One region of the Alteromonas sp. CNT1-28 genome, then DNA from elsewhere that is predicted to be linked to it. Evidence: predicted binding sites of a transcription regulator. Region 1 holds the regulator's gene; the other holds the start of a gene.

Region 1 (16,767 bases):
GCTTGCGCAAATCAAGGAAGAGCTAGCGTCTCTTCGCGATGTATTGCAATATCAAGTGGCCGACTTGATGGAAGCTAAGAACAAACGTCAAAAACCTGTTCATCAATATCTAATCACCCGTTTAACCGATATGGGGTTAAGCAACGCGTTAGCGAAGCAGCTTATTAGCTATACGCCGTCACATTACAACGAACGAGATGCATGGGTATATCTTCTTAACCTATTGGCTAATCGCATAAATGTGACAGGAAACGATATACTTAGCGCACAAGGTGCTGTTGCATTAGTAGGACCAACAGGTACCGGTAAAACAACTACCGTTGCGAAACTTGCTGCCCGCTATGCGCAGAAATACGGTGCAGAGTCGGTTGCGATGATTACCATCGATACGTATAGAATTGCCGCCTATGAGCAGCTAGCGACATACGGAAAGATTATTGGCTGCACGGTGAGAAAAGCGCAGACTAGTGAAGAACTTGCGGATTTATTATTCCAACTTCGTCATAAGCGACTAGTATTGATTGATACGGCTGGATTTAGTCAAAGAGATAGTCGATTAATTAAACAAATTAAGCAGTTTGATAACGGACAAATGCCAAATGTTAAAAAATATTTGGTAGCGCAAGCAAATACGCAATATCCTGCTTTGCAGAGAATCATTCAAGCGTATGATGATATTGAACTAAGTGGCTGTATTTTCACAAAGTTAGATGAGTGCTACTCTTTAGGAGAGGTGCTTAGTGCAGCGGTTGAATACCAATTACCGGTTAGTTATGTCACCGATGGTCAAAAAGTACCTGAAGACATTAAGATTGCAGAAGCGAAATCTTTGGTTTCCGCTGCTGCAAAGCTTTATAAAAAGTACGGTTTGAATCATACTAGTGGTAACAACGCAATTAAAACAGCATAAGCAGTATGATTGACGACCAAGCGAGTAGCTTAAGAAAAATGAAGCAATCACGGTTAATCAAAGTAATCGCCGTCACCGGTGGCAAAGGTGGCGTAGGTAAAACAAACATTACATTGAACACCGCTATCGCCATGGCGAAGCAAGGTAAACGTGTAATGGTTCTCGATGCGGACCTCGGTCTTGCTAACGTAGACGTTATGTTAGGTTTGCGTGTTGAGAAAAACTTATCCCACGTGCTTTCCGGCGAATGTACACTTGATGAAGTATTAGTGACCGGTCCGCACGGAATAAAGATTGCCCCTGCCACATCAGGCACGCAGTCGATGGCAGAATTGTCGCCAACGCAACACGCTGGCCTAATTCGTGCCTTTAGTGAGCTGCGCTCGCAAATTGACGTGCTTATCGTTGATACAGCGGCAGGTATTTCAGACATGGTGTTGAGCTTTTCAAAAGCCTCACAAGACATCATGGTCGTTGTGTGTGACGAGCCTACTTCATTGACAGATGCGTATGCATTGATAAAAATTCTGAATAGAGAGCACGGTGTTTTCCGCTTCAAAGTTGTGGCTAATATGGTGCGCGACGTGCGAGAAGGCCAAGAGCTATTTAGTAAATTAAGCAAAGTGACAGGGCGTTTTTTAGATGTTGCACTAGAATTAGTGGCGACAGTACCGTTTGACGAGAACATTCGTAAAGCAGTGCGTAAACAAACAGCCATTGTCGATGCTTACCCAGGTTCACCGGCAGCCGTTGCAATAACACAGTTGGCGAGTAAAGCCTTAACATGGCCTATTCCAGCGCAGCCAGGTGGCCATTTAGAGTTCTTTATTGAACAGTTAGTTGCAGAAAAAGCCGTAGGAAGTCAGCGTTGAACAGCAAGGCAGCCGCTTATCAACAACAAACCGATAAAGCGCAGTTAGTCGAAAGACATGCGCCATTGGTTAAGCGTATAGCGCATCACTTGATAGCGCGATTGCCGGCTAGTGTTCTCGTAGACGATTTAATTCAATCAGGCATGATTGGATTATTAGAAGCCGCACGAAACTTTGATGGTTCAAAAGGAGCCAGCTTTGAAACGTTTGCCGGTATTCGCATTCGCGGTGCTATGCTAGATGAAATTCGCAAAGGGGATTGGACACCGCGTTCAGTCCACCGAAATGGCCGAGCGATCACTGAAGCAATTTCGCAAGTAGAAAGCGAAACAGGCCGCGATGCTAGAGATTCTGATATTGCTGATAGGCTTAATGTAAGCTTGCAGGACTATCACCAAATGCTTAATGAAGTAAATGCCGGAAAGCTGGTAGGTATTGAAGATTTAGGTGTGTCAGAAGATGTTATTTCGACAGAGCAAAATCGAGGTAGCGACGCACCACTGGAAGATTTAATGCAAGGCGCTTTCCAAAAAGCGCTTGCCCATGCAATTACGACATTACCTGAAAGAGAAGCGATTGTACTTTCGCTGTATTATGATGAAGAGCTGAACCTAAGAGAAATTGGTGAGGTTCTTGATGTAAGTGAATCGAGAGTCAGTCAAATTCACAGTCAGGCCATGTTAAAACTCAAATCACGAATGAAGTCGTGGCAAGCTGACGAAGAATAGAAATTAATAACAATTAACCCCTCACTGGAGGCTATTTTGGACAAAAGCATGAAAATTCTCGTGGTCGATGATTTTTCTACCATGAGACGTATCATCAAAAACCTACTTAAAGATTTGGGTTTTTCCAACATCCAGGAAGCGGATGACGGAAGTACTGCATTGCCTATGTTGCAGCAAGGTGATTTCGATTTCGTAGTTACCGATTGGAACATGCCTGGTATGCAGGGTATTGACTTGCTTCGCGCGATTAGAGCCGATGACAAGCTCAAGCACCTACCAGTACTTATGGTTACTGCTGAAGCGAAGAAAGAGCAAATTGTTGCCGCCGCGCAAGCAGGTGTTAATGGCTACGTTGTTAAGCCGTTCACTGCAGCAACACTTAAAGAAAAATTAGATAAAATATTCGAACGTTTAGGTTGATCCAGACGCTCACCAGAGAAATGAGGTTTACTGGATGTCAACGAATGTAAACGTTCCAATTTCGTTGGAAGAAGCAAAACAGCTTGTCACCTACCTTGAAGAGGGTGACAACGCTTCAGCCAATGCCCTATTAGAAGCGGCCTCAATGAAAGAAAACGTTGAGTTATTTGCCGAAGTAGGGAAACTGACGCGTCAGCTCCATGACGCGCTGAATAATTTCCAAATAGACGACCGCATTAAAAATCTCGCGACCGATGATATTCCCGATGCACAATCCCGCCTAACCTACGTAATTGAAGAAACTGAAAAAGCTGCTAATACTACTATGGATGCCGTTGAAGCGAGCATGCCTATAGCTGAAATGCTGTCGGCGCGCATCGAAAAGGTTATGCCTGAGTGGAAAAAGCTGATGAATCGCCAAATAGAGTTGGGTGAATTCAAGGCTTTATGCGCAGACTTAGACGAATTGTTGGAAGAAGGTTCGGCACAGTCAGCTAAACTTACACAGTTACTTACAGAAGTATTGATGGCTCAAGGTTATCAAGACTTAACTGGTCAGGTTATTCGCCGCGTTATCGACTTGGTTAAAGAAGTGGAAGACAGCTTAGTTAACATGCTTACCATGTTTGGTGAACGCGACGGTGCAGAACAAACTAAACCATCCAGCGTTAAGGCCGATAAGGTTGATGGTGTAGAGGCAGAAGGCCCTATCATTGATGCCGATAAGCGCGACGACGTCGTGTCAGGCCAAGATGATGTAGATGATCTTCTGTCTAGCTTAGGTTTTTAGGGGAGCGGGCGCATGTCGTTTGATGTTGACGAGGATATATTACAGGACTTTCTAGTTGAGGCTGGAGAGATACTTGAACAATTACAAGAACAGCTCGTTGATCTTGAGAACAATCCTGAAGATGCGGATTTGCTGAATGCAATTTTCCGTGGTTATCACACAGTTAAAGGGGGAGCAGGGTTCCTGTCTCTTACCGAGTTAGTAGAAATTTGTCACGGTGCGGAAAACGTCTTTGACGTAATGCGTAACGGTCAACGAACACTAACCCCTGAATTGATGGATATTATTCTGCAAGCCACAGATGTGGTGGTTGAAATGTTTGAACGAGTGAAAGCTCGGGATCCATTAGAGCCAGCAGATGCACACCTAGTAGACTTGTTACACAAACTAAGTCGCCCGGAATCTCCAGATGAGAATATTTTTGGTGAACAAAGCGCGCCGGCGTCAGAACCTGAGCCCGCGATTGAAGAGCCAGAATTAGTTGTTGAAGAGCCTACTGCACAGGCACCAAGTTCTGGTGATAGCGGCGGTATTGACGAAATCACTGAAGATGAGTTTGAAGCGCTGCTTGATGAGCTTCATGGCTCTGGGGCACCAGGACAGTCCTCAGCGGCTAAAAGCGAACCTGCAAAGGCTGCTGCACCTGCTGCCGCTAGTGATAACGACGATATCACCGACGAAGAATTTGAAGCGCTGCTCGATGATTTACATGGCAAAGGCAAGTTTGGTGGTGAAGAAGCTACGCCAAAGGCAAATACACCAGCTCCAGCACCAGTTACGCCGAGTGCAGCTGGTGATGAAGAAATCACCGATGACGAATTTGAAGCACTGCTTGACCAACTACATGGCTCAGGGCAAGGGCCTACCAAGCAGGGAGCCGTTTCAAAGGCGCCAGAGCCTCCTGTAGATAAGGCAGCAACAGAAGCGGTTCAAAAAGCGAAACAAGCTGCGCCAAAAGCGACGCCTGCTCCTAGCGCCGCAGCGCCAGCTAAAGCAAGCGCACCTGCTGCACCAAAAGCAGCGCCTAAAAAAGATGAGAAGAAGGCGGCACCAACTGCGCCTCCTGCTGAGACTACAGTACGTGTAGATACCAAGCGCCTTGACCAAATTATGAACATGGTGGGTGAACTCGTACTAGTGAGAAACAGGCTAATAAGCTTGGGTATCAACAGTAACGACGAAAGCATGTCCAAAGCCATTGCCAACTTAGATGTGGTAACGGGCGACTTGCAAGGTGCGGTAATGAAAACCCGCATGCAACCTATCAAGAAGGTGTTTGGTCGTTTCCCTCGCGTTGTTCGAGACCTCGCTAGAAGCTTGAAAAAAGAAATCACCCTTGAGCTTGTGGGTGAGGAAACTGATTTAGATAAAAACCTGGTTGAAGCACTGGCCGATCCACTTGTGCATTTGGTGAGAAACTCCGTCGACCATGGTATTGAAATGCCTGATGATCGTGCTGCAGCGGGTAAACCGCGTATGGGTACGGTTCAGCTATCGGCATCTCAAGAAGGCGATCATATTCTTCTAACCATCGAAGATGATGGTAAAGGCATGGATCCTGAAAAGCTTAAAGAAATTGCTATTAGTCGCGGTGTACTAGACGCAGACGCAGCTGCACGTATGTCGGATGTTGAAGCGTTTAACTTGATATTCGCGCCAGGGTTCTCAACCAAAACAGAAATTAGTGATATTTCTGGTCGCGGTGTGGGCATGGACGTGGTTAAGACCAAAATTAACCAACTTAACGGCACCGTGAACATTGATTCACAGCTAGGAAAAGGCACGCGACTGGATATCAAAGTTCCGCTAACGCTAGCCATTCTTCCTACGCTAATGATTGTTGTAGGAAAACAAACCTTTGCGTTACCATTAGGTGCGGTGAACGAAATAATAAATATGGACATCAAAAAGACCAACACGGTCGATGGCCAACTAACAATGATAGTTCGCTCAAAAGCAATTCCGTTGTTCTTCCTTGGTGAATGGTTGATTCGAGGTCCCAAAAACATCGATAGAGAAAAGGGACACGTTGTTGTAGTGCAAATTGGTACACAACAAGTAGGATTCGTAGTAGACGCGCTAATAGGCCAAGAAGAAGTGGTTATTAAACCTCTTGATGCATTATTGCAAGGCACGCCTGGTATGGCGGGAGCCACGATTACATCAGACGGTGGAATTGCACTAATTTTAGATATTCCGAGCCTGCTTAAACGGTATGCGCGTAAACCCATCAAGTAAGGCGATGAATTAACAGGAATAATAATCCATGGTCTTTAAAGTCCTTGTCGTGGACGACTCGACTTTTTATCGTCGTCGAGTAAAAGAAATACTCGATGGCGATAGGGAACTTGAAGTTGTTGGGGAAGCGAGAAATGGGCGCGATGCACTTGAAAAAGCAGAAGCGCTTAAGCCGGATGTGATAACGATGGATGTTGAAATGCCTGTCATGGACGGCATTTCAGCTGTAAAGGCCATAATGGACAAACGGCCTACACCTATTCTTATGTTTTCTTCGCTTACGCATCATGGTGCGCAAGCGACATTAGATGCGTTAGAAGCGGGCGCGCTCGATTTCTTACCGAAGAAATTTGAAGATATCGCGCAGGACAGAAAAGATGCATCGCGCTTGTTGTGTACAAAAGTACGCTTAATAGCGCGTCGTGGTATTGGTCTTAAGCGTCCGTCGTTTCGCTCTACAGAGGCAAGAAAGCTTCCTGATAATGCGCCAAAGCAGGCGTTCTTTAAAACATCAGGGTTGCTATCAGGGCATAAAGACGCAGCCAAACAACCAACCGTTTCGTCTGTAAGAGCGACGGGAAAGCACTACAAGTGTTTGGCAATTGGGGCTTCTACAGGCGGGCCTGTGGCGCTTCAAAAAGTGCTGTCTCCTTTACCTGCAGAGTTTCCATACCCCATTTTGCTTGTACAACACATGCCTGGAACATTTACTACGGCATTTGCACAGCGTTTAGACACAAACTGTAAAATTAGAGTAAAAGAAGCCGAGCACGGCGACATTCTAAAACCAGGTCATGCGTATCTTGCTCCCGGTGGGAAGCAAATGTTGCTAGAAACCATAGGTGCGAATAAACGCATTGCCATTGCTGATGCAAGTGCGAGTGATAAGGTGAATTATAAGCCCAGTGTTGATCTCACTTTCAGTTCTCTGGCTAAAGCTTATGGTGCGGACGTATTAGGAATTATATTAACGGGTATGGGGGCTGACGGCAGAGAAGGATGCCGAATGCTCAAGGAAAAAGGCGCAACGATTTGGGCTCAAGACCAAGATTCCTGTGTTGTGTATGGTATGCCTCAAGCTGTAGCCGTTGCCAATATATCCAGTAAAAATATAAACATTGATGATATGAGCAGTTGCGTTCAAACCGAAATGCGATAGCAGTTTGAACAGTAATGGAACAGCAAATATGAAAGTGTGGACAGTAGCGAATCAGAAAGGTGGTGTAGGAAAGACTACCACTACGGTGAGCCTTGGCGGCTTGCTTGCACAGCAAGGCAAGCGAGTGCTCATGATTGATACTGATCCACATGCATCGCTGAGTTATTACTTCGGTATCGATGCAGAAGCGTCAAGTCATTCAGTTTACGATATTTTTATTAAGTCTAATGACATTACGGCCGATAATGTTATGGATTGTCTGTGCCCGACAAAGTTAGACAACTTATATGTGCTTCCTGCAACAATGGCGCTCGCGACCTTAGATAGAACGATGGGTAGCGAACAAGGTATGGGCTTAGTCCTAAAAAAAGCGTTGGCAAAAATCGCAGGGGAATTCGATGTTGCTATCATCGATTGCCCTCCAGTGCTTGGGGTGCTGATGGTTAACGCTCTTGCAGCGTGTGACAAGGTTATCGTGCCTACCCAAACGGAATATCTGGCGCTTAAAGGGCTAGACAGAATGATTCGTACCATGGAAATTATGGGACGTTCGTTGGACAAATCCTTTGATACTGTGATTATTCCAACTATGTTTGATAAGCGCACTAACGCGGCGCTTGCATCGCGAAAGCGCTTAATGAATGACTATGGTGAGCGCGTGTGGGAAGGGGTTATTCCCGTCGACACGCACTTCAGGGATGCAAGTTTAGTACAGCTTCCCATTTCCGCAGCGTACCCCAAAACACGTGGTGTGTCTGCGTACGAGAAACTATTAGCGGTATTGGAGAAATAACGAGAACATGAGCAAGCAATCGCCTTTTGCCCGTGAAGAAGTGATGGAGGCATATCTTGATAGCCTCCTCAAAGAGCCAGAAGCACCGGAAGATGTGACTGCGCGCACGGCAAAATTGCTCGAGCAGGCTTCTCAGCAGATGGCTGAAACGGCGCTTGCTTCTACCGCCAATGAAAGTGAGCCGCAATCGAATGAACAAGAAGCGATAGCGGAAAAGGTTACATCGTTAATTGAAACGCAAAAAGCAGAGACAATTGAAGATGAACAGCAACAGTCTCACGCAGAAACTTTAGTAGAAAATGAACAAGAAACTGCGTTAAACCGCGCTGAAAAAACAAAAGTTCCACTAAAGGATACTCTCGGTTTTCGCTTTCAGGCGCTATTCTTTGAGGTTGCAGGGTTAACACTTGCGGTGCCTTTGACGTCGCTAGGTGGGATCCACCAAATTGAGAAGATTGGCCCTTTATTTGGAAAACCTGATTGGTTTATGGGTGTAATGTTGCACAGAGAGTCTAAACTAAGTGTTGTTGACTCTGCAAAATGGGTAATGCCAGAAAAATATGACGAAAACCTCGCACAATCGCTTAACTACCGATATCTTATAATGTTAGGGGAAAGTGCGTGGGGTCTGGCTAGTGAAAAGCTAGTCAATACGGTCAATTTGACTACCGATGATGTTAAATGGCGCGAGTCCACAGGTAAGCGTCCCTGGTTAGCAGGGATGGTTAAAGAAAAAATGTGCGCGTTAATTGACGTTGAAGAATTAATATCTATGCTTAACAAAGGCTTAGGCAGTAACGACCAGACGCCATAGTATTGGGAGCCAGGTTCATGAGCGACGAAAGAATAAATAATAACGCCACCGACAGCAACGACGAAGTCCTTCAATGGGTAACGTATCGCTTAGGTGAAGAAACTTACGGTATCAACGTGATGCAAGTTCAAGAGGTCTTGCGTTATACCGAAATAGCCCCTGTACCCGGTGCACCTGACTATGTACTTGGTATTATCAATCTGCGTGGTAACGTAGTAACGGTTATCGATACACGTGCTCGTTTCGGATTACCGCCAACAGAAATTACTGACAATACCCGTATCGTTATTATTGAGTCTGACGAGCAGGTGGTTGGTATTCTGGTGGATAGTGTCGCTGAGGTGGTTTACTTGAAATCTTCAGAGATTGACAGTGCCCCTAACGTAGGTACTGAAGAGAGTGCTAAGTTTATCCAAGGTGTAAGTAACCGCGACGGCGAACTGCTTATTCTTGTAGATCTTAATAAATTGTTAAGCGACGAAGAGTGGGATGAGCTTAGCAACATCTAAATAAATGAATAGGCGGTATTGTTTATAATACTGCCTACATTTCCCCAAGGGTTATGTCCATGGATTGGCAGCTTGCTGCACCTACCTTATTAGAACTCATACTGTGTATTCTTGTAGTTATACTCATTGCCGCGATGGGTGTGCTGTATTCACACATTAAGCAGTTGCGTTCTGCATTAAGCGAAAGCGAACATGCTAACGCAGAGGCTATTGCCCGCACTGAAGCCCTTGCTAAAAATGCAAATAATCAACAAACTGAGGCGCAAGCACGCACCTTGGTGATCACTCGACACCTTCAAGAGTTAGACGAAAAGCAAACTGATATTGAAAACCAGCTTCGAGAACTCAAGCTTCAAGATCCTTCCCTACGCCTATATCAGCGTGCGGCGGACTTAGTCAAGCAAGGCGCTAGCATTGATGAAATTATTGAAGCCTGCGACATTCCTCGTGCCGAAGCTGAGATGTTGGTAATGGTGCATAAACAAAATAATTAGTATTTTTGAGCACCAGAGAAAAAAACGTTTAGACGTCTAGACGTAAAGATGTTGACATATCGCCAGTTATAGACACAATACAGATATTGTAATTTATCACTGGAGCCCTCTATGCCAATTCGTATTCCTGAGCAGTTACCCGCGCAGAATGTACTACTAGGTGAAAACATTTTTACCATGGACATGGACAGGGCTGCCAATCAGGATATTCGTCCTCTTGAAGTCGGTATTCTTAATTTAATGCCGAACAAGATAGAAACAGAGGTACAGTTACTTCGTCTATTATCGAACACGCCACTGCAAATAAACGTGGATTTAATTCGAATTGATAATCAAGCGCCGAAGAATACCCCCCAATCGCACATGGATGCTTTCTATCACGACTTTTCAGCGGTAGCGAATAAGAAATACGATGGCCTTATTGTCACCGGTGCGCCTCTCGCGCTTATCGATTATGAGGAAGTAAAGTACTGGGAAACCATGACCACCATATTGGAGTGGGCGCAGCGTCACGTGAACTCAACCCTTTACTTATGTTGGGCTGCTCACGCCGCCATGTATCACTTTTACGGCATTACACGAGAGCTTAGAGACGAAAAGTTTTCAGGTGTCTTTAAACATAAAGTGAATGACCCGAACAATGAGCTATTAAGAGGCTTTGATCCTTCATTTTACGCACCACATTCCCGTTATGGGCATATTAACACCTCGTTGTATAACAGCGTCGATGGACTTAGTGTTGTTGCAGAGTCTGACGATGTAGGCGCTTATATTGTGGCGTCAGAAGATAAGCGCATGGTATTTGTAACGGGTCACCCGGAATACGATCCAGATACACTTAAAGACGAGTATTTTCGAGATATTGCCGCGGGACAAACGCCAGTAATTCCAAAAAACTATTTTGAAGGGGATGATCCAGCCAAGTCTCCTATTGTACAGTGGCGCTCACACGGCAGCCTATTGTTTACAAACTGGCTGAATTATTATGTCTATCAGACCACGCCTTACGATTTAAGTCAGCTTGCTGAAAAGTCACAGCCAAAGAGGTAGCACGTGAGCCAAAGACCAAATTCTAGCGCGCAGACAACGCTTACAGAAGCCGCTAAAAAGCGCATCCTTATATTAGACGGCGCCATGGGCACCATGATCCAGCGCCATAAGTTAGAAGAAGAAGATTATCGCGGAACACAGTTTGCCAACTGGCACTGCGATGTTAAGGGTAACAACGATTTGTTGGTTCTTACTCAGCCCGATATCATCTATCAAATTCACTGTGATTACTTTGAAGCTGGCGCGGACATTATTGAAACGAATACGTTTAATGCTACGACTATCGCTATGGCCGATTACGATATGCAGGCTCAATCCCGTGATATTAATTTAGCTGCAGCTAAATTGGCGCGTAAAGCTGCGGATGAGTTCACAGCAAAGACACCCGACAAACCCCGTTTCGTGGCAGGTGTACTTGGCCCAACAAATCGCACTGCTTCAATTTCGCCTGACGTTAACGACCCAGGCAAACGCAATGTTACTTTTGACGAACTCGTGGAAGCGTATAGCGAGTCTACCGAAGCGCTCATTGAAGGCGGTGCAGATTTAATCATGCTCGAAACCATCTTCGATACACTTAATGCGAAAGCGGCAGCCTATGCGGTAGAGTCGGTTTTTGAAAAGCTGGGTATATCGCTGCCCGTTATGGTGTCTGGCACGATTACCGATGCCTCAGGGCGCACGCTGTCTGGTCAAACCGCGGAAGCGTTTTATTATTCCATGCGACACATCAGTCCATTCTCATTCGGCTTAAACTGTGCTCTTGGGCCAGACTTACTGCGCCAATACGTAGATGAAGTTGCTACTGTTAGTGAGTGCTTAATTTCAGCGCACCCTAATGCTGGTTTACCCAACGAGTTTGGTGAATACGACATGGAAGGCCCTGAAATGGCCGAGCACATCAAAGAATGGGCGCAGTCAGGGCTAGTGAATATCGTAGGCGGCTGCTGCGGCAGTACGCCGGAACACATTCGCGATATTGCTAACGCTGTCAATGGAATTGCGCCAAGAAAAGTGCCACAGTTTGAACCCAAAATGCGTTTGTCAGGCCTAGAGCCGTTTGTACACTAGGAGGGCATTATGAGCGCAGAATTTTCTACATTTATTAATATCGGTGAGCGTACCAACGTAACAGGCTCCGCTCGTTTTAAACGACTTATTCTTGAAGGTGATTATGAAACTGCACTTGATGTCGCAAGGCAGCAAGTAGAGAACGGCGCGCAGATCATCGATATCAATATGGATGAGGCCATGCTTGATTCTAAGCAGGCCATGATCACCTTTTTGAACCTAATCGCCTCTGAGCCTGATATTAGCCGCGTACCTATTATGATCGATTCGTCTAAATGGGATGTTATCGAAGCAGGACTTAAGTGTGTACAGGGCAAAGCGATTGTTAACTCTATTAGCTTAAAAGAAGGGGAAGCGCTCTTCTTAAACCAAGCCAAGCTAATAAAGCGTTATGGTGCAGCAACCGTAGTGATGGCGTTTGACGAGACCGGCCAGGCCGATACACAAGCTCGAAAAGTAGAAATTTGTCAGCGTAGCTACAAGTTGCTGACAGAAGAAGTCGGCTTTCCTCCTGAAGATATTATCTTTGACCCCAATATTTTTGCTGTAGCGACAGGTATTGAAGAGCACGATAACTACGCGGTTGATTTTATTGAAGCGACCCGCGAGATACGTAAAACCTGTCCGTACTCACATATTTCTGGTGGCCTTTCTAATATTTCATTCTCGTTCAGAGGGAACAATCCGGTTCGCGAAGCTATGCACTCGGTATTCCTATATCACGCTATTCGAGCGGGTATGGATATGGCTATTGTGAATGCAGGTCAGCTAGAGGTATATGACGAAATACCGGCTGAACTTCGAGATGCGGTTGAAGACGTGATTTTAAACCGCAGAAGTGATGCCACTGAACGCTTACTCGATATTGCACCGAACTATCAAGGCGATGGAAAGGCTGCCGCAAAAGAAGATTTATCCTGGCGCGAACAAGAGGTTAATAAGCGCTTAGAGCACGCCCTAGTTAAAGGGATAACCGACTACATCATTGATGACACCGAAGAAGCGCGCCAGCAAGCTGAGCGCCCACTACACGTTATTGAAGGGCCATTAATGGATGGCATGAACGTGGTAGGGGATTTATTCGGTGAAGGTAAGATGTTCCTTCCTCAGGTGGTAAAGTCGGCTCGCGTTATGAAAAAAGCGGTAGCCCATTTACAGCCATACATTGAAGAAGAAAAGTCAGACGATGCGAAAAGTAACGGCAAAATTCTATTAGCCACGGTAAAGGGTGATGTTCACGATATCGGTAAAAATATTGTTGGCGTGGTACTTCAGTGTAATAACTTTGAAGTGATTGATCTTGGCGTGATGGTGCCAGCGGCGACAATCTTACAAACCGCTAAAGATGAAAACGTTGATATGATAGGCCTGTCGGGCCTTATTACACCTTCACTAGATGAAATGGTTCACGTTGCCAAAGAAATGGAGCGTCAGGGCTTTGATATCCCGCTGCTTATTGGCGGGGCGACTACGTCTAAAGCGCACACTGCGGTAAAAATTGAACAAAACTACCATGCGCCTGTAGCCTATGTTCCAAATGCTAGTAGAGCAGTAGGCGTTTGTCAGCGCCTTCTAAACAAAACGTCCCGCGAGATTTACGCGCAGGAATTGGCAAAAGAATACGATACGGTACGTGAACAGCACGCCCGTAAAAAGCCGCGCAGCAAGCCGGTGACATTAGCTCAAGCCAGAGAAAACGCTTTTAAGCCAGATTTTACGACTTTACCAGTAAAGCCTGCGAACCTAGGTGTAACACCGGTAACCGCCGATTTGGCTACGCTGCGCAACTACATTGATTGGACGCCATTTTTCTTAACCTGGTCTTTGGCAGGCAAGTACCCACGTATACTTGAAGATGAGGTGGTGGGAGAGCAGGCACAGTCATTGTTTAACGACGCCAACGCCATGCTGGATAAAATTATCGAAGAGAACAGCCTTCAGGCGAAAGGCGTTATCGGCTTGTTTCCTGCCAACCGCGTTAATGACGATGTTGAAATTTATACCGATGAGTCGAGAAACCAGATTCAAGGTGTTGCCCATCACTTGCGTCAGCAAACCCTAAAAGACAAATTCGCTAATTATTGTTTAGCAGACTTTGTAGCTGAAAAGTCGAGTGGCATAAATGATTATGTGGGCGCTTTTGCCGTCACCGGCGGTATAGGTGAAGACGAGCTTGCTGATAGCTATATTCAGACTGGCGATGACTACAACGGCATTATGGTTAAAGCGGTGGCAGACAGGCTTGCCGAAGCATTTGCGGAATATCTGCACGAGCAAGTGCGTAAGCATTACTGGGGTTACGCCGCTGACGAATCACTAAGTAACGAAGAACTTATTCGCGAAAAATACCAAGGCATTCGACCGGCACCAGGCTACGCCGCGTGTCCCGAGCATACTGAAAAGCAGCTTATTTGGGATTTATTGTCAGCAGAGCAGCATACAGGTATGAAGCTTACGGAAAGTTACGCCATGTGGCCGGGGGCGTCAGTATCGGGTTGGTATTTTGCTCACCCTGATGCCAAATACTTTGCTGTCGCCAAAATTCAAGCCGACCAAGTAGAGGATTACGCCACACGTAAAGGCTGGACCTTGGAAGAAGCTGAAAAGTGGTTGGGTCCAAACTTAAGTGATTAATGCTGATTAGGCAGGTAACGTGTATGCAAATCGAAAAGCCTTTTAGTCAGGCTTGTGAGAACAACAAGCGCGCCATTTTGAGCGTGCTTGAACGTAAATTTGCCAATTGCCGACAGGTATTAGAGATAGGGAGTGGAACAGGTCAGCACGCCGTATTTTTGGCTGAGCATTTGCCCCATCTTATATGGCACACAAGCGATCAACCACACTATCACGAAGGTATTGCCGCGTGGCTGAGTGATTCAAATACGGGGAATGTGAAACCTCCAATTGCATTCACCGTTGGGCAAGATGACTTTCCCAACCTCGACATAGACGGCATTTTTACGGCAAACACCGCGCATATCATGCAAAAAGAAGAGGCGAAGCTACTTATGGAATCAGTAGCGTTGCACTTACCCAAAGGGGGCGTATTCTGTCAGTATGGCCCTTTTACACATAGTGGTAAGTTTACTTCTGAAAGTAACCAAGCCTTCCATACTTCGCTTTTAGCGCGTGGTTATGGTGGCTACCGCGATATCAATGAGCTTACTGCTTGGGCAGGCGAGTTAAGCTTGCAAGAAATAATCGACATGCCCGCCAACAACCATATGCTTATTTGGCAAAAACGCTAAAGAAGTATCAAGGCTGCAGCACTTTGCTTTAAAAACAGTTAAAGCAAAGAAAGTCAGCACTCACATCAAAGGAGTAACTATGAGCTTTAAAGTAAACCATTATTTCGACAATAAAGTGAGCTCGATTGGGTTTGAATCTGCAAACGGCCCCTGTACCTCGGGCGTGATGTCGCCGGGTGAATATACATTTTCTACATCACAAAAAGAGCTAATGAAAGTGGTTGAAGGTGAGCTAGTTGTGAAGCTTCCGGGAAGTGACGAATGGCAATCTTTTGCTACAGGCACCAGCTTTAATGTACCCGCCGATGCTTCTTTTGACGTAAAAGTGTCTACGCCTACCGCTTATCTTTGCTTTTACAGCTAATTCTTAAAAGCGTTTAATTCACTCTGTATTTAAACTTTCGTAGAATTGACTTTCAGAGGTTGTAAAATTTCTCTGTATATCTCAAAGTATTAGAAGTGCAAGCGAGCTCGGCTCACTTGCGCTTTTATACTAATAAAACTAAACCTGAAATGTGTGCGAATTATCAGGGCCTGTTGACCTTTGATGTACGAATTTTGGTCTAAATGGAGGCCTTTTAATCGCGAAACAGTCCTGCAAGCCTAGTGGGCTAAGTTAAAGGGCTGTGACAAAGAGTAAAAGGCTTCCATAACGACCCCTTCGGGCAGCGCCTTTGTGCCATCTATACTGCGTTGAATGTTTTCGACTTAGAACCACGAAACCGTCAAACATCCGCCTTGTCTAGATGGCACAAAGACCGCTGCAAAAACGTACTAAAAAGGTCAACAGGCCCTAGTGCTGGAATACACTTTTCACACGTTGTGGCGTTTAGTAAACAATGAGAAGTACAAATGAAATCCATATCACTCCAAAAAAAGTTCATGCTTATCGTTGGCGGTAGCATAGCTTTGATGTTACTCATTACGGCGTTTTTCTTAGTCAATACCGTTGCAGATAACACCCGCAGTCGCGTAGAAAAAGAGCTTAAATCCTTAGTTGCACGTGAGGCTAATGACGTTGAAGGCTTCTTCGCAACCTATGGCGGCGTTGCTAGAGCGTTCCTAAGTAGTCCTTTTCTACAAGATTTTTTTACGCGCCATAACACGCGAGGAGCGCCCGAAAGCCAACTGGCTCAATCCAAAGATATCTATGCCACATTTGAGGGCATCAGCAGTCAAGATCCCATTATTAAATCGGCGTTCTTTGGTTCAGCAAAGACGGGTGAATACTTCTATGAAGAGGGCCGAGTCGGCGTCGACACTTCGGGTCCTGATGCTGGCAATCCTAACGCCGGTTACTTTGCAACTAAACGTCCGTGGTTTACTACTGCCGTAGAAAAAGGAAAGCTATATGTAACGCCTCCTGCTGTCGATTCCCAAGATGGAAGCGTATCTGCAGTAGTACAAACCCCGATATACAAAAATGGAGCGTTACTAGGCGTTGGCGGTGTCGATATTCTTATTAGCACGGTGGGTAAGGTCATAGATGCCATTCGTTATGAAGAACAAGGCACGGCGTTTTTACTCGATGAAAACCAAAACATTGTTTACTTTCCAAAACAGAGCAAAGCGTTGCCACTAAGCTCCTCTATTCGCAACTTTGACAGCGTGTTTGATAGCACTGAAGGGTTTGGCAAGTTGGCAAGTAATATAGCGGCTAATGAATCTGGT
Region 2 (16,767 bases), on a different contig from region 1:
GTCTCAGGCAGACGATATCATCAAAGATAAGGCAAAGCCTTCCCGTACAACTGAATTTGCTGAGCCTCAAGTAAAAGCCATTCGTGCAAAAACGGGGTTAACACAAACCCGTTTTGCTGACGTTTTGGGGGTGAGCAAACGCACGCTAGAGAATTGGGAACAAGGCCGACGCCATCCAACAGGTCCTGCTCGTGCTTTGCTTAAGATCTTAGATGCTGATCCTAAGCACGCCTTGGAAGCACTTAATCACTAGATAGACAATATTAACCGCATGATAATGCGTTCGGCAATGCATTTAGGAGTTACGACGAATATCCGCTCCTTGTCTGAAGCGGACTTGCGCAAAAGTTATGTCCAACGTCCGCTTCACGCTCGAAGCCGACATTGAAGGCTATTCAAAGGAAGCTATATCTCACTCCCAACACGAAACACCAAACTCAACACATAAAAAAACGAGTGCTTAAAAGCACTCGTTTTCACTTGGTTCTTTTACGTGGCCTAGCCCTCGTTTTCACGCTTAGCCTAGCGTGTCGAAAAGCCTCAGTCGACGATAAGTGTTACTAAGTTTAAACTTAGTATTCCCACCATCCTTCTTGCCACCACTCCAAAAACTCTTCAAAGTCGATGTAACCGTCGTCGTTACTATCGATAAGCTTAAAGCCTTCTTGTACGTGGCTAGCTTTCGTTTTTGGTGAAATAACGGTTAGAAGCTCGATGAACTCCGGCAAATCGATTTGGCCGTTGCCATCACGATCGAAAAAGCTGAAGTCCTTTCTAATTTCTTCAATTTTAGATTCTGAAAGTTGAGTGCTCACTCGCATTCCTTATTTCAACTGCAATAAGCACGAGTGTAACGCCCTTCTTTCAAGCTGTCTACGCCTGATTTTCTTTTGCTTTAAGTGCACGTAAACGTTGAGCTTCTGCTTTTTCCTGACGCTTTTGTTCCATGGTCAAACGCGCTTCCGTTCCTACGTGCTCTTGTTGACGCTCTTTTGCCAGCTGAACCTGTTTTTCACGTTCTCTAAAGCGAGCAATTTGATCGTCGGTATGGGTACCAAAGCAGTGTGGGCAGCTTACACCCGGCTCATACTTATCACTCTGCTTGTCTTCTTCAGTAATTGGAAGTCTGCACGCGTAGCACTGCTCATAATGGCTTTTCTCTAAGTCGTGGTTAACTGCAACGCGATTATCAAATACAAAGCAATCGCCTTCCCACAATGACTCTTCTTTCGGCACATCTTCAAGGTACTGTAGAATACCACCTTCTAAGTGATAAACCTCGTCAAACCCCTGCTCTTTCAAGTAAGCCGTCGATTTTTCACAGCGAATACCACCGGTGCAGAACATAGCCACTTTTTTATTTTTTGACGGGTCGAGCTCTTTCGCTACGTATTCAGGAAACTCACGAAACGTTTCGGTTTTAGGGTCGATAGCGTGTTTGAACGTACCTATTTCAATTTCATAACCATTTCGCGTGTCAATAACCGTAACATCTGGGTCGCTAATAAGTGCGTTCCAGTCTTTAGGTTTTACGTAAGTACCAACGGTTTTGCGAGGGTCAATACCCTCAACGCCCATGGTCACAATTTCTTTTTTCAGTTTTACCTTGGTGCGATAGAACGGCTGTTCATCGTGAAGAGATTCTTTGTAAGAAATAGGATTAATACGCTCGTCGCTGTTTAAATAAGCAAGTAATGCGTCGATACCTTCGCGGGTACCAGAAACCGTACCGTTTATCCCCTCGTGGGCAAGAAGAAGCGTACCTTTAATGCCATTAGCTTCCATTGTTTCTAGAAGCGGTTGGCGGATTTCTTTGAAGTTTTCAAGCGCAACAAATTTATACATTGCGCATACAATATATTTAGACATATTTTAACCTTTGCTGATTGGAGCGTAAGACCAGTGCAAAAATGCGGCGCGCAATATAACAAAAAGGAATGATAAAAACTAGGGCGGATACGAATAAGCGCTCGCACGTCAACGCAAACTTAGCACGCAACAACGAATGGAAATAACTGCTACGCAATATTCTCAAAAGATGTGAAGTGTGACGAATTTCCTTGTTGTGAATGGAATTCTTTATCTTGTGATGAAAGGATATCGTATAGCAGCGTATTATCTTCCTTCACGGTGTTAGTGTATTCCTTTTTTAACCGCTTTTGTGTTGCCAAACTACAATTATCTACTACATCGTCGGGTAGACGTTTAGCATCATCAGTTTGTGAAAGTGGAGAGGGATTCATACTTAAATATAACCTTGCTGCCGCATAGTCTTGAGATACTAACTCAGACAAAACGCGCATTCTGCCCCATTCGCTTTCATTAGCAGCTAGCGATGGCCTTCTATAATAATTTAACGATGCAAGCTTGGATTCGATGCTGCTTTTATCATCAGATTCTGACGCTACCGCTTCAATTTCAAATGGCTCGGCAACACTATGTTGCTGCATAGCAAGATATAAAGAGAACAACGCTCCCTGCGCAGATGCTTTAGCAAGCACACCACTGCGCTCCCAGTATATACTGGGGTCAATAGGTATTTGCTCACGAGCTTCGACAGTTTCTTGCGACATTCTTATTTACAACTTCATATGTATACTTATGTTTTCGGCAAGATAATGTTTTTCTTAAGCTTATTATTTAAAATTAGATATACTCCTATAAAGTAATCGCGCGCTCATTCATGGATTTGAAATGCAATTTAGCAACAAACAAGTACTGATTGTTGAAGACCAACGCCCTTTCCTTCTTTTATTAAAGGGGCTGATGCATTCGATGGGCGCATCTGATGTAGTTACGAAGTCATCTGCTGAACAAGCGGTATCACTATGTAAAAAACATAAGTTTGATATTGTCATTTGTGATCTACACTTGGGAGCTGACAACAAAAATGGCTATGAGCTCATTGAAGAGTTGCGCACTCGAAGGCTTATCAGTCCCACATCGGTGTTCATTCTGATAAGCGCAGATAGCGCTCGACCGATAGTGTTGGGTAGTATTGAACGTAGACCCGATGATTTTTTAATTAAGCCCTTTTCTCAAGTTCAGCTGAAGTCTCGTATTGTTCGTGCGTGGCAAAAAAGACAGTTTCTCCAGCAAGCGTTTAGTCTCGTTGAACAGGGTGAAATAAACAGTGCGATCGACCATATCGAAGCGTTACTTGACGCCCCTTCCCACTATAAAGGTCACTGTGAACAGCTATTAGTCGAGCTATACTGGCGTATAAAGCAACCCGATAAAGCGCTAGATGTGTTACGTGACTACATTGACGGAAAACCCGTGCTGTGGGCACAAATAGCTATTGGAAAAACTTACTTGCTTTTAAAGGAATATGAGAAAGCGATTTCAATTGCCAAGAGAACGCTAAAGCGTAACCGGTTCAATGCAGACGCTCACGATATTCTTGCGCAAGCACACCAAGCCACCACAGCTGGCGACAAAGCACTAGATGCAATAAAAGAGGCAATAAAATTGTCGCCCTACTCCCTACCCAGGCATTTCAAAGCCTGTGAAATAGGTCGGCAAAATGACGATTTAGTGCTGGCAGCGAGTTCAAGCCAAGCGATCTGGGATTTATCAAAACGAACCGTTCACAAAACAAGTTTACACTGGTGCGGTATTATCCGAAGCCTTTTAGATGTCGCAGAGTTTGCAGACGACAAGCGCCAGCGCAATAAGTATCAGCAAGAAGCATTACTAACTCTGCAACGAGGAAAGTTTGATGAACATCTTCAAAAAATGGACAGAGATTTTGACGTAGATATATTTGGTACAATCGTCAACGCTAGAATTAGCGCTATAGACGGCAAACTGATTGATGCCAAACGCCACTTAACAACGTCACAAACACTGCTTGACGATAAGTACACGGAAGTTCCTACCGCGTTTATTCCTGACAGTATTAACGTTATGTATAAACTGGGTGAGTTTGATGATGCGCTACAATTGAATGCACTTTTAACTTCAAGACAGGATGAGCTCGACCAAAACAGTCTAAACATGCTGGATGCGCAAGCCCTCAATGCTCAGAAAAACTTAGCCAGTTATCAACAGTTCAACCGAGAAGGCATTCAACACTATCAGCAGCAAGATTACGAACGTGCTAAGGCTTCGTTTGCCCTTGCTCAAGGCTTTGCTCCTGTAAATACAGGGGTTGCGCTTAATCTATTGCAATGTCTTCTACAAATTGCAATCAAAGAAGATAAAGCCGAAATGAAACTCATTAATGAGTGTAAGCGGCTGTTTAAATTGATTGACGATATGTCACTTAAGGCGCCTTACAAAGAAAAATACACCAACCTTAGAGATGAACTCTCTAAATATATTGGCTTTTGAATTAGAAAACTGGTGAGCTATGAGATTGTTAGTTTTTTTACTGGTGGCAATTTTAATCGACGAGGTTAGCGCCAATGAACAGGCGCTAAGTCAGAACGAGTCTTTTGTACTAGCCGATGCTGGTATTCACAGAATGACATTTGAAGAGCTAAACAGTGGTGAAATATTTGTTATTCGCGGATTAAAAGTACCTAGCACACAGCAATTCGAGGGTAGTCAAGCTAACGAGAAACACCTCCCAAAACTCGTCAAAGTTAAAACTGGCAAATACTATCTAAAATCGATAACTCCAGCTTTTTCGAACATTGGGGTAAGACGTTTTAAAAAACCTGAATGCGATGGCTGCTTTTTCTCGCTTCAACCAAGCGCGGTTTCTTATCTGGGTAGGTGGAATATTGATTTAGAATACAAATCAAGGAATAAGGTAGAGTGGCATATACAGAGGCAGTATTCCTACGAGAACCTTAAAACATTAAAACAAAAAAACACTAAATTGACCGAACTTCCCCTTTTCGTTGCTAACGAAGAAGGTAAGGTTCTTAAAATCGATTGGAAAGAATTATAACCTAATACCTTATTTAGTACTGAGTGCTACCACCATAAGTCGGATCTTTCTTCTTGTATTACGAGAAGACCAGTACTGTATCGACCGAGCTGAATGTGTACTGAGCCAAAGTATTACTAATTAATCCATAAAATTATCAACCGTTTCGATTAGCTCATCCACGTTTTCAATCAGTGTTTGACGCTGTTTCCCTGAAAGAGTTGAAAATATCTCGGCCAGTAGCGTTGCTGTCACAGTCATATTATGAGCACTACTTTGCTTGTACACATCGCTTTTATAATTATCCGGATTTTGCATTAGCGACACCAATTCTTGCTCAAACCTTTCGTTTTGCTTGCGCGAAACGAATAGCTTTCTTGCCGCAGTTTGAATGTTTCTGCGATACGTTATCCAAGCGTCACCTGTAAAAATAAATTGTTGTGCGTAGGTGCTAACAATTTGTTTTTGCTCTTTACTTAGATCTCCAATACGCTCACTTATTGTTTCTTGTATTCGCTCAATTCTATCTTTAAGTCTCTCTGCTTCAGACTTTTCCAGCGCCTCTTGTCGCTCTTCCTCTTCTTCTTTATTGTCTTTTTCTAATGCCGCAAATAGGGTGACAACTTGTTCATCATCGAGTGTTTTAGCTATAGCCGCTAGTTCAGGACTGACCTCGTCTCGTACGCGCTCCCAATGCGATCTAGCTAGCTCAAGGTTGTTATATACAATACTCGAATTAAGGGTGTCATTCTGAATCTGCTTTTTTATATCCTCTAATTGCGCTTTATAACGAGTAAGTTCACTCTTCTTGTGCCAGCTCAACCAATTTTGTAAATGCGCATCAAACTTCTCCTCTTGCTCATCTTTAAGCTCGATGTAATCGTCCATGTACCAATACACCCACCAATCCAGGTTGTTATAAGCCAGCTTAGAACTGCATGAAGTAAGAAAAATAATAAAGACAACAACCAACAATGAACGCATAGTATTTCCTTTTTTACGTTAGTTACGGCGTGACAAGCAAAAACGCTTATTGCTGTGTACTGAAAAATTGAATTTTACTTTGATATTACGCAATAAATATCCGCAATAGAGAACTTTACGTTGCACAGCCTTTACTCTACTTTAATGGCATTGCCTGTAAAAAGAAGGACTTTAATGTGTCAAAACGTGTCGCAATTTTAACCTCTGGTGGCGACGCCCCAGGTATGAATGCATGTATACGTGCCGCAATTATTGCGTGTCAGAAAGCTAACTTCACCTTGCTTGGCTACAAGCACGGCTACAACGGATTACTACAGCAAGAGTTTATTCCTCTATCTCTTGATTCAACGCACAATCTTATCCAGCAAGGCGGCACCATACTACACAGCGCAAGGTGTAAAGAATTTAAAAATCGTGAAGGGCTTATCAAAGCGGCTGATAACTTGAGACAGGCCGAGATCGACACACTTATTGTAATCGGTGGTGACGGATCTTTTCGCGGCGCAGCAAAGTTGAGCGAACTATGGGATGGCCAGATTCTTGGTATTCCGGGAACAATTGATAACGATATAGCGGGTACTGATGCCACTATAGGCTACTTTACCGCAATAGATACCGCCATGAGTTCTATCGATAAAGTTCGTGATACAGCTGATGCCTTCGAACGTATTTTCCTTGTAGAAGTAATGGGTCGCAATGCTGGCTTTTTAGCATTAAATGGTGCCCTTTCCGCGGCGGCTGACTATGTGGTTGTTCCTGAGTTTTTTGAATCCGCTGAAACTGAAATCAAAAAGATCGTAAACCAGATCAAAGCGCAGCGTGCCTTGAAAGGGCCCGTCAGTTTTATTGTTGTAGTTGCTGAAAACGTTTGGCCTAATGGCTTAACAGGATTAACCGAAGCTTTGCAGTATCACAATATCAACGACGTTAGGCCAGTAACCTTGGGGCATGTCCAACGTGGCGGCTCGCCGGTAGCACAGGACCGACTACTCGCCACTACTCTTGGCGAATTCGCCATAAGCTTAGTAGGAAGCGACGTCACCAACATAATGGTTGGTGAAGTTAATCAGCGCCCTATTACCGTACCCCTACCCAAAACTTGGGAAGAAACAAAGCCCCTCAATCAAGCTCGGGTTGACGCTATGCGTACCCTAATGAACGAAAGATACAGCTGCGACTAAGTAAGATGGTTCAGACGCTGTTTAACCTGAAACATTTGTAGATTGTAAAAACAAAAAAGGCGGTGTTTTATAATAAAACACCGCCTTTTAGTACTTAAGGCTCAAGTTTCTTTACATCTTCATTGCCGCTTTCACTTTATCACGATGACTGCGACTCACTTTAAGTTCTGTATCATTTTGAAGTATTAAATGATACTCGCCACTAATATGGCTCACTAACTTTTTAACAAAACGGATATTAGCAATAGCTGAACGGTGCACTCGAACAAAGAACTGTGGGTTTAGTTCCTGCTCAAGTTCTTTCATGGTTTTGCGCATTATATGCATGCCATCCAGTGCGTGAACGCACATATAATCACCTGCAGCATCAATCCATTGAATGTCTTGAACGTTTACGCGCGTTACTTCTGAGCCATCTTTAATAGCCAATACATCTGGGTATGGATTGGTTTCAACCGGCTCACCATTAGCTAACTTGCGTAAAATCTCTTCGCAATCATCGCCAGTAAGTTCAGCAACAAGGCTTACCAATTTTTGTGACTGCTCATCTTGATGCTGAGTTGAGTAATATTCACGTACTTTGTTTAACGCCGCACCTAAGCGCTCGTCGTCTGCTGGCTTTAACAGATAATCTAAAGCATGCACGTCAAATGCTTTTATTGCGTAGCTGTCATAAGCAGTTACGAAAACGATCATGGGAATGGGCTGTTTCAGTTCGCGCAACTTGTGAATAACCTGAAAGCCGTTTAAGCCAGGCATTTGAATATCTAAAAACACCAAATCTGGACGATGTTGAGAAATGCTACTTACAGCCTCTAGGCCGTTCTGACACTCTGCAAGCACCTGCACATCATCATGACGCTCTAACCTGGCACGAAGGCCCTTGCGTGCTAAAGGTTCGTCGTCCACTACAATGGTTTTAATCACTTGCTTTGTCATGTTATACGTCCTTAACTTCATAGGGAATGCGTATTCTAACTCGCACGCCTGAAGGCTGATTGTGTTCTATAGAGAATGCAAAATTACGATGATAGAGGGATTGCAAACGCTCTTTTATATTGGCTAGGCCTACGCCGTTTTCTCGACTAAGTGTTCCGTCTTTGATATCTGCACCAGGTCCGTTATCGGCAACATCCATTAACAAATCATTGCCAAATGTACGTGCCGTAATCGCTATACGTCCACCATTTTCCATCTTAGATATGGCGTGCTTTATTGAGTTTTCAATAATGGGCTGCAAGATCATGCTCGGCACAAGTGCACTTTCACACCCTTCATCGATGTCCCATAGCACTTCTAGACGATCGTCAAAACGTACCTTCTCTATCTCTAGATAGAGTCGTAATGCCTTTATTTCCTGACCTAGCGGTACTCGCTTTATCGGGTCGTTGTCTAATGAATAACGTAGAAAGTCACTCAAACGCGACACCATCGCTTCTGCTGTGTCGTTCTCTTTTAAAAGAATAAGGGTTGAGATAGCGTTAAGCGTATTAAAGAGAAAATGCGGGTTGAGTTGATAGCGCAACATCTTTATGTGAGCTTGGTGCGCCATGGTACTCGCCTTTAACGCGTTCTGCTTCTCTTTTTGAAGCATTTGGAAGTTCTTGATGCCAAAGTACACACCACTCCAACAACCCACCATTATTAGCGAGTTAATAGTGTTGGTAAAATACATATACCATTCGTCTGGGCGATATCCGTGCTTGTAGATTTCCCAGTAGTTAATGTTTTTTACCACTGCCCATAGCAAAGCAATTAAGTAGCACGACACAATCACTATGATGATCATGTTGAGCGGTGATTGCTTTCTTGCCCATCGATAGATGTAGCGAAGCGGAATGGTTAGCAACCATCCCGCATAGGCATTAAGCATGATGATGAAAACCCAAATGGGTCGAACATCATGGAGAAAAGATCCGATGTAATAAATTATTGCGAACCCTGCCCAGCCTGCACTGTGCAACGTCCAAAATAAACGTTCATTACTTTCTATTACACGCTGAAAGCGACTCACAATATTACCAATTTAAAAACTTATAAGAAGATTATACGCAAGCCTTGCCACGACCCAAGCGCCTTGGTCGTGCCCCTTATGCTTCTTGTCGCAGGGCAAAATCTTGAAATTAGACATGTTTTGGCTATATCAATTCGCTGATTAAGCTCAGTAACTGATATTCATTCTTTTCAGCCAGTGCACCCACCACCAGGCTGGGCCAACCAGCAAAAAGCGCAAATCGTCAAAAAACGAAGGCTTTTTGCCCTCGATATGATGGCCAATAAACTGCAAAATCCACATAACGACAAACAGTACAAGAGAAAATAACCATACTGAGATACTGAAGTGGTCTAGGGTATTAACTGCACCGAAACACAGTATAGTTAAGAGGGTCATTGCAGCCCCAATCGGACCAGACAACATAAAATAATAATACAATACGGGAACCGCTATGATATGCGCCCACGTTATATCGAATTGCGCTATCATTTCAGGTACCGGCAAACTCCACAGCAAACCTATCGTTACGAAATAGATGCTGGGTACGGCAATAGCATGGATGATAACGTTGGTCTTGTTTTGGTGGCTTTCACCGTACTGCATTAAAAGTCGCTCAATACTTCTCATGTAGATCCCCTTAGCCTGTTTTTTTGATTATTATCTAAAGAGCACCCAACTATTGTTTTCCTACGTTAACAATGTGTGTCGGGACAACAGCGTTTTTATCAATTTTTCTTCACAGGTAAAGGCGAGCCCATAATAAACCACATCACTCTCAAGCTTATGATTTTTAACTTTTGCAGTAAGCGCTACTTCTTTACCGTCCAACGAATAGTTTAGCTTAACCTCAGCTTCATCGAGCATTACCGGCCAATTTGGCTTGACCTGTAACGCTACTTTGCACCCTTTTTCACTTAAATCTATGATGATCCCCGTTACGTTTTCGTCACTGGGATAAACGTCAGCTTCTAACGTTACTGAAACGCCAAGTTGAGCACGCTTTACAGCGCGAAGCCCTATACTTTCAATACGTTTCGGAAAGGTTGTAATAAGTAAGCCTGATGGCTTGGAAAGCAATTTGAGTACTTTCACTTTAAACGCAATAACCTGGCCAGTGTCACCCTCAAGCACAGAACGCACCACGATATCGTTGCCAACAGTCAGTGCATCCCTAACGGTAATCCACTTCGCCGATGTTGGAATATGAAAAAGCAAACATTCATCAATAAGCATGCCTATGTAATCAGTCTTCACACGCTTTGGCGCTGCAGGCATAGCAATTTGTAAATCTACTGTATCGCCGGGTACCAGCGTACGCAACGATTCCAAATTATCTTCGCTTAGTAAATTGCTTTGTATTTTTTCAGCCATTTGTATTTGTTATTGCTGGATTTAATGTCATTTAACTCAATGTACGCATCAAACAAAAACTTATCAATACTACGATTGAAAACCATGTTCAATAAACGTAAATATTGCCCCTTAGTAGCAGGCAATCTATTGGGATTAACTCAATAGGTTGATATAGTTGAGGGATAGTTTTGCTTATCTTTTCGGACGTTTATGACCTCTGCTCTTCGCTATACGTTAACTATTTCCAATTGGCGTGCCCATCAATTTACTGTCGCGCTGCAAATACCTGAGCATTCTGGCTCATCAATTGAGCTTAGCCTTCCAAGCTGGATCCCGGGAAGCTACATGGTGCGCGATTTTGCAAAAAGCATTATCGAGCTAACTGCAAACACTTCTGAAGGTCATAGTACTGAAAATGTTGGCGATAGAAGCGTTTATAGCCTTTCGGTAACTAAGCTCGATAAACAAACTTGGCGTGTAGACACAGATGGAAAACCATGTACGGTCGTTTACTCGGTTTATGCCAACGACTTATCTATTCGCTCTGCTTTTGTGAACGACCAATATGCGTTTATAAATGGAACCAGTGCGTTTTTAAACGTTTCCGGCTTCGAGAATGTGCCGTGTGAGGTGGACATTGAGCTTAACGACAGCGATTCTGCAACCTCGAATTGGAAGGCTTATACGTCAATGCCTTCTCGTTGTGAACGCACAAGCCCGTCTCGGTGGCACTTCGTTGAAAAAAATTACGATGAGCTCATTGATCATCCCATTTATGTGGGCATTGCAGACACTCACAGCTTTGAGGTTGACGGCATTACGTTTACGTTACTTTTCTCAGGTAACAACAATATTGATTATGAGCGCATAGCAAATGACTTAACGCCAATTTGCAAGCACCACCTAGATTTGTTTGGTGCTCCACAACCTATTAATAACTACCTGTTTATGACGCTTCTTGCCGACAATGGGTTCGGCGGTTTAGAGCATAAGTATTCTACTGCCCTTCTTTACCCTCGCTTCGACCTTCCTCAAGTTGGTGAAAGTGTGAAAAAAACCGACAGCTACATCACATTCTTAAGTCTGTGCAGCCATGAGTTTTTCCACACATGGCATGTTAAGCGCATTAAACCTAGCGTAATGGTGAAACCAGACTTATCTCAAGAAACATACACGAATCAGCTGTGGATTTATGAAGGCTTTACCAGTTTCTATGATGACGTCACCCTTGCTAGAGCCGGCGTTATTGAACCACAGAAATACCTCGATATTGTTGCGCAAAATGTCAGTCGACTTTTGCAAAACGCAGGTCGCTTTAAACAAAGTGCAGCAGAAAGTAGCTTCGACGCATGGACAAAGTTTTATAAGCAAGACGCAAGCGCTACTAACAATATTGTCAGTTATTACACAAAGGGTGGCATTATCGCCCTTGGGTTAGATTTACTCCTTCGTAAACAGTCAAACGAACAAGTGAATTTAGATACCTTGATGCAGTTATTGTGGAAACACTATGGTGTGGATGAAAAAGGTACGCCTGATGACGTGATCCAAAATCTATGTACAATGCATTTTGGCATTGATGTTTCAGAATACTTAAATCGCGTGGTGTATGGCACAGACGATGTAGAATTGGCTTCGTTAGTATCTGAAATGGGCGTTAACTATGCGGTTCGTGCTCGCGTGTCAGGTGAAGATAAAGGCGGTGCCTCCTCGCTGCCTGCTATTAAAAATCAGCTTGGCGCCACGTTAAAGCCAGCTACCTTCGGACTTACGGTAATGCAGGTATTTGAGGGTCTTGCCGCAATGAAGGCAGGTGTTCTTTTAAACGATGTCATCATTGGGCTAGACGGTCATATCGTCAATGCCCAGAAGCTGCAGCGCCTATTAGATAATGCCCAAACGTCGCAGGTGGAGTTAACGCTTATTCGAGACGGGCGGCTTCTAACCCTGCCTCTTGAGGTAACTCAGGCAAGAAAAGAAATGGCTTACTTTGAAATCACTGATGAAGAAAAGCTTAATCAGTGGCTGGGGAAATAACTCCGCCCTGTAGCGTAAAAACTAAAAAGGCGCTTTAAGAGTTTACCTGAAAGCGCCTTTTTCTTTATGCCTGTTAAAACTAAATCAAATTAATCATTACTCTTCGGGAGACCCCGAAATGATAGTCTGTGGGTCTAAACGAGTGTTGCCCAAATTAATACGCCAATCCAGATGCGGGCCTGTAGAGCGCCCTGTTGAACCTATCGTTCCAATCTGCTCGCCTTGCTTAACGGTTTCACCCACTTCTACCGTTATAGTGTCCATATGAAGAAACGTTGAAAACACGCGCATGCCGTGGTCGAGAATCAAGGTGTTACCCGAATAATAGAGATCATCAGCCATTGTTACCACACCATCAACTGGGGCATACACAGGCGTGCCCGTTTCATTGGCGATGTCCAAACCATAATGCGGCCATTTCGGCACACCATTTAGAATGCGCTGACTACCGTAAACACCGGAAATAACGCCTTTCGCAGGCCACTCAAACCGGGTGAATAATGCATCTAAATCAGTATTACCGCTTCGCGCGTTAGCTACGTTGATATTGTCTTGCTTAATACGCGCCGTCACTTCTGCTGGCGGAGAAACCATTTTTTGCTCTAGCCCGTCAATACGCTGAATGTTGTATTCGCGTTTTTCAAGGGTAATGTCTCGCTGCCACTTTTGGCCGTTGTCTAATTTTACAACCAACGTTTGCTGCAGTGGCGCTTCCCGTTCAAAGCCAACAACAAATTTTCCGTCTTTGTTGGTTTGAACACTTTCGCCATTAAGCGTTACTTTGGACCCAGCGGGAGCTTGCCCGCGCAGTAAGGCGCCTTGCGTAAACTTACCGTTCAACACAACGTTTACTTGCTCTTGACTAGATAACGCTTCGTTTTGGCCGTTTAACTCTACATCTGCGTAAGCAAATGGCATAGAGGCAACTGTGCTAATTGCCACTACACAACTCATTACACGAGATAGTGCGCTATGCAATGCGTTTCTTGAAAGCGTGAATGCCATAGTTGTTTCCTTTCCCTATAACGAGCTGTGGTCAAATGTTAACCCTTTACTGTGGCGCCTTTACCTACGCCCTCATAAGCGATAACTTGGCAAACGCCGTCAGGCGTGCGTTTCTTCTGCTCTTCAAGCAGATACTGCGCCAAACACTCAACTGTTGAGTCGGTTTCGATGACTTCACAATCTGACTTAGGAATTAATAGTTCAAAATAGCCCTGTGACGACTCGTAAGCAAAACAGTAGTAATCCGCTTCATTTGAAACTTGACCTTTAAGCTTTCTGTCGCTGTACGCTATTTCGTCTTCACGGGTGGCTATATAGATGTCGGCCCAACGGTCAGCCCAGTACTGCTGACTTTCAACACACACTTTGCCGTCAAGCATAATATCGATTCGCGAACGGTGACCGTGCGCTATGCGCTGACAATTACCGTCGTGCTTTTTAAGCCCGTGGGTATAGTGATAATACGGAGAATTAATGACTTCTTCACGTAAATGCAGCGTAATGTTTTCAACGTTTTCTGGAAGATGAGTCGCCAATACTTCTTTTAAGTAAACGCCAACAGATTCCATGTTTATCTCATCAGAATAAACAAATGCATAAGCTTCAGCGGGGCAATGTAGCATGATGCTACGCCCATCAATGCAGGTAAAGCGCGCTTCTACCTGTTCAGAATCGTCGTCGTGAATAACCTCTGAACCTCTGTATTCAGCAGGTACAAGCAACTTGTGATCAACATATTCGTCGATTAGTCGCTTTAAGTTCTTTTTCACGTGACCAAAGTCTTGAACCATGCTCTCTTCGTTGAGCTCACCGTCCAAAATCACATCGACAATCCAGCTTTCCCCTACCATGCCGCGTTTTGGGCAAAGGTAAGAGAAGTCCATCACTGTCAAATCATTTACAAATAATTGCATAACACCCTTGAATCGAGTTTATATTCTACTAACTAGTATACGTTTTTTATCTTTGCTTCGCAGCGACTAGTCCATTGAAGATTGGCGATTAAGCTGATCTTTTAAATTAGGTGGAATTCCACGGATTGTTAGCGTATCCGTAGCTGGGTCGTAAAATACCCGATCGCCCATTAGTTTGCGTTCGAAGCTAAGCGATATACCACCGCCCTGACCGGTAAATTTAGCAAGTTGTTTCAGCGCTGCAGGGTCTGGCTGAATTTCTTTTTCAAGCGGTACTTCCATAGACTGTGTAAACGCAGAAAAGTTACTGCTAGTTTCTTCATTTTGTGGAAGTCGGTTAGCCAGTTCATCTACCGATAAACTCTCGCCCGCATCAATCTTTTCTTTAAAGTACGATTTAACTTCTTCTCTATGCTGGTGCTGCTCTTGCGGGTCTAGTGACTCACTGGCAAGGTAGGCATCCACCGTAGAAATCAGTTGTTTATTTTGCTGTTTAACATCAACCAGCTCTTCGCAGCCTACAAACTGCATAAAGAAGTCTGATACCTTACGTCCCATTCTACCTTTAATAAAACTAACGTAACGCTGCTGTTCTGGCTGAATATCCCACTGAGTTAAATCGAACCGCACAGCGAGCTGCATTTTTGCTAAATCTAAGTGTTCACGCGCAGAAAGGTCTAAAGAGTTTGTCACTTCAACGTGCGAGCGGGTATTTAACAATGCAATCATCAAATACTGTGTGGCTAAATACTCATACTGGCAGAAAATAAGAAAACCGGTCTCAACCGTACCCGTTTCTGCCAAAGTGCGAACTAAGCGATTGGTCGCTGATACCGAAAACGCATGGAATGCATCTTCAACGTTATCACCCGCCGCTTTTTGAATATCCATGTATTGCTTAAGGCCTTCCGCGAACTCTGCTACGTTCTCGGTGCTTTTTTGCGTAGTCGCTTCGCCTTCTTCGTTTTCCACTTTTGCTTCACGGGTAACTTCCGTCACGAAGTGGCCAACCCCTTTTCCAGGTTTAGCATTGAAACTGTGGTTTATTTGATGGGCAAGAAGCTCGATTTCCGGAGTAACAGCTAAGCAGTTGTCACGTGGAATTGCTTCAATTTTCTCTTCTTTGTTTACAATCAAACGATGTACAACAAAGTGATGAATCAGTGCACTCATAGAGTATCGGGTGTCCTGTTGCTTAAAAAGTGTCAGAAATATCCAAAGAATTGCGGGATTTTAGAATGAATGATTGTACTCACTCAAACAACGATTATAATCATTTTACGTGTAAAACCATTCTTTTTATCAAAGAAATCATAAAAAAGAGGCGTAGCAATGCCCCAACAGAGCCGCTATAGCAACGACGAATTCGAAACGCTAATGAATAACGTTATTCTAACCCTTGAAGAAGGCGGTGCAAACCGCGATCTTTCACTTATGGTATTAGGAAATGTCATTACGCACATTTTAAATACTCAGGTAGCCCCTGAAAATCGCGAAGCCATGGCAACGCAATTTGCCGACGTACTCAAGAAAAGCGTTAAAAATAGCTAAGGGATTGCATGATACTTGCCGAATCACCTCGTCGCCAGCGTGTTACTAAACTGGTAAATTGGGGGCATTGGTTTGCCTTGGCGAACATTATCATCGCCATAGTTATTGCCTCGATTTTTGTTTTCTCATCACCTATGCCTGGCACAGGTGTCGGCACCTTGTATCTTCTAGCCAACTGGTTCGGTCATATTGGTTTTATGACTTTTTTTGGCTTTGTTATTTTTATCCTCCCTCTTTGCTATTTGGTTAACAACCCCAGAGTCATAAAGGTCAGCGCGTCTATTATTGCAGCTGTGGGGCTAGCGCTCTTGGCTTTCGATGCGTTGCTATTTAATCGCACAGGCTTCCATATTAGCTTTCACGCCGCGGATTTACTGCGCAGTGAAGCTCAGTCAACAATGGCGATAGAAAGCTGGCAACAGTGGGCATTTTTATTTCTTCTGTTTATCGTTTGGCTTGGCTTCCAGCTGGTCTTAGCCAATGCAATCTGGAAACGTGTTGAACGCTTCACTCGCCATAAAGTGGGCATCCCTGTTACTACATTTTTTGTCAGCTGTTTTGTTACCAGTCACGCTATACACGTGTGGGCTGATGCCAAGTTGTATCAACCTATCATTAAGCAGGACAACATGTTTCCGCTTTCTTATCCTGCGACTGCTAAAACGACTATGTCGCGTTATGGCTTGCTTGACTTAGCGGCTTATGAAGAAAGAAAACAACTTCAGTTCAACCCTGATATTCACAATATCACTTACCCAGCCGAGCCGGTTTATTGTTCTATTGAAACTAATAGAAACTTAACCGTGGTTGTCCAGACTGATAACGAACAGGTGGTGGACTTAAGTAACATTAAGCGCAACACCTTAA

The links. Region 1 encodes FliA, which starts transcription of late flagellar genes. Its sites were predicted from a motif close to CTAAAGNTNNNNNNNNNNNNGCCGATA; they were not measured.
Region 2: a site for FliA is predicted at 2,606-2,632, ahead of MHN02_RS13760 (VC2046/SO_2500 family protein). Genes of this name have one in related genera too.

Annotation. Positions count from the first base shown of each region.
Region 1 covers NZ_JAKREZ010000002.1:200,076-216,842, forward strand. The annotation lists gene flhF (flagellar biosynthesis protein FlhF) at 1-910, shown strand, start outside; gene MHN02_RS02595 (MinD/ParA family protein) at 916-1,782, shown strand; gene MHN02_RS02600 (RNA polymerase sigma factor FliA) at 1,779-2,510, shown strand; gene cheY (chemotaxis response regulator CheY) at 2,547-2,930, shown strand; gene MHN02_RS02610 (protein phosphatase CheZ) at 2,965-3,720, shown strand; gene MHN02_RS02615 (chemotaxis protein CheA) at 3,733-5,958, shown strand; gene MHN02_RS02620 (chemotaxis response regulator protein-glutamate methylesterase) at 5,987-7,117, shown strand; gene MHN02_RS02625 (ParA family protein) at 7,146-7,910, shown strand; gene MHN02_RS02630 (chemotaxis protein CheW) at 7,918-8,724, shown strand; gene MHN02_RS02635 (chemotaxis protein CheW) at 8,742-9,233, shown strand; gene MHN02_RS02640 (DUF2802 domain-containing protein) at 9,293-9,727, shown strand; gene metA (homoserine O-succinyltransferase) at 9,839-10,777, shown strand; gene MHN02_RS02650 (homocysteine S-methyltransferase family protein) at 10,781-11,848, shown strand; gene metH (methionine synthase) at 11,858-14,482, shown strand; gene MHN02_RS02660 (DUF938 domain-containing protein) at 14,506-15,096, shown strand; gene MHN02_RS02665 (pyrimidine/purine nucleoside phosphorylase) at 15,176-15,460, shown strand; gene MHN02_RS02670 (methyl-accepting chemotaxis protein) at 15,949-16,767, shown strand, end outside.
Region 2 covers NZ_JAKREZ010000021.1:46,387-63,153, reverse strand. The annotation lists gene nadS (NadS family protein) at 1-253, shown strand, start outside; gene MHN02_RS13770 (EF-hand domain-containing protein) at 573-821, opposite strand; gene MHN02_RS13765 (rhodanese-related sulfurtransferase) at 874-1,869, opposite strand; gene MHN02_RS13760 (VC2046/SO_2500 family protein) at 2,019-2,573, opposite strand; gene MHN02_RS13755 (response regulator) at 2,695-4,335, shown strand; gene MHN02_RS13750 (hypothetical protein) at 4,355-4,900, shown strand; gene MHN02_RS13745 (DUF6279 family lipoprotein) at 5,021-5,863, opposite strand; gene MHN02_RS13740 (ATP-dependent 6-phosphofructokinase) at 6,040-7,044, shown strand; gene MHN02_RS13735 (LytTR family DNA-binding domain-containing protein) at 7,156-7,983, opposite strand; gene MHN02_RS13730 (histidine kinase) at 7,985-9,058, opposite strand; gene MHN02_RS13725 (Mpo1-like protein) at 9,206-9,667, opposite strand; gene MHN02_RS13720 (PilZ domain-containing protein) at 9,728-10,411, opposite strand; gene MHN02_RS13715 (PDZ domain-containing protein) at 10,604-12,430, shown strand; gene MHN02_RS13710 (M23 family metallopeptidase) at 12,527-13,435, opposite strand; gene MHN02_RS13705 (6-carboxytetrahydropterin synthase) at 13,474-14,349, opposite strand; gene yejK (nucleoid-associated protein YejK) at 14,416-15,522, opposite strand; gene MHN02_RS13695 (DUF1414 domain-containing protein) at 15,682-15,900, shown strand; gene MHN02_RS13690 (DUF3413 domain-containing protein) at 15,909-16,767, shown strand, end outside.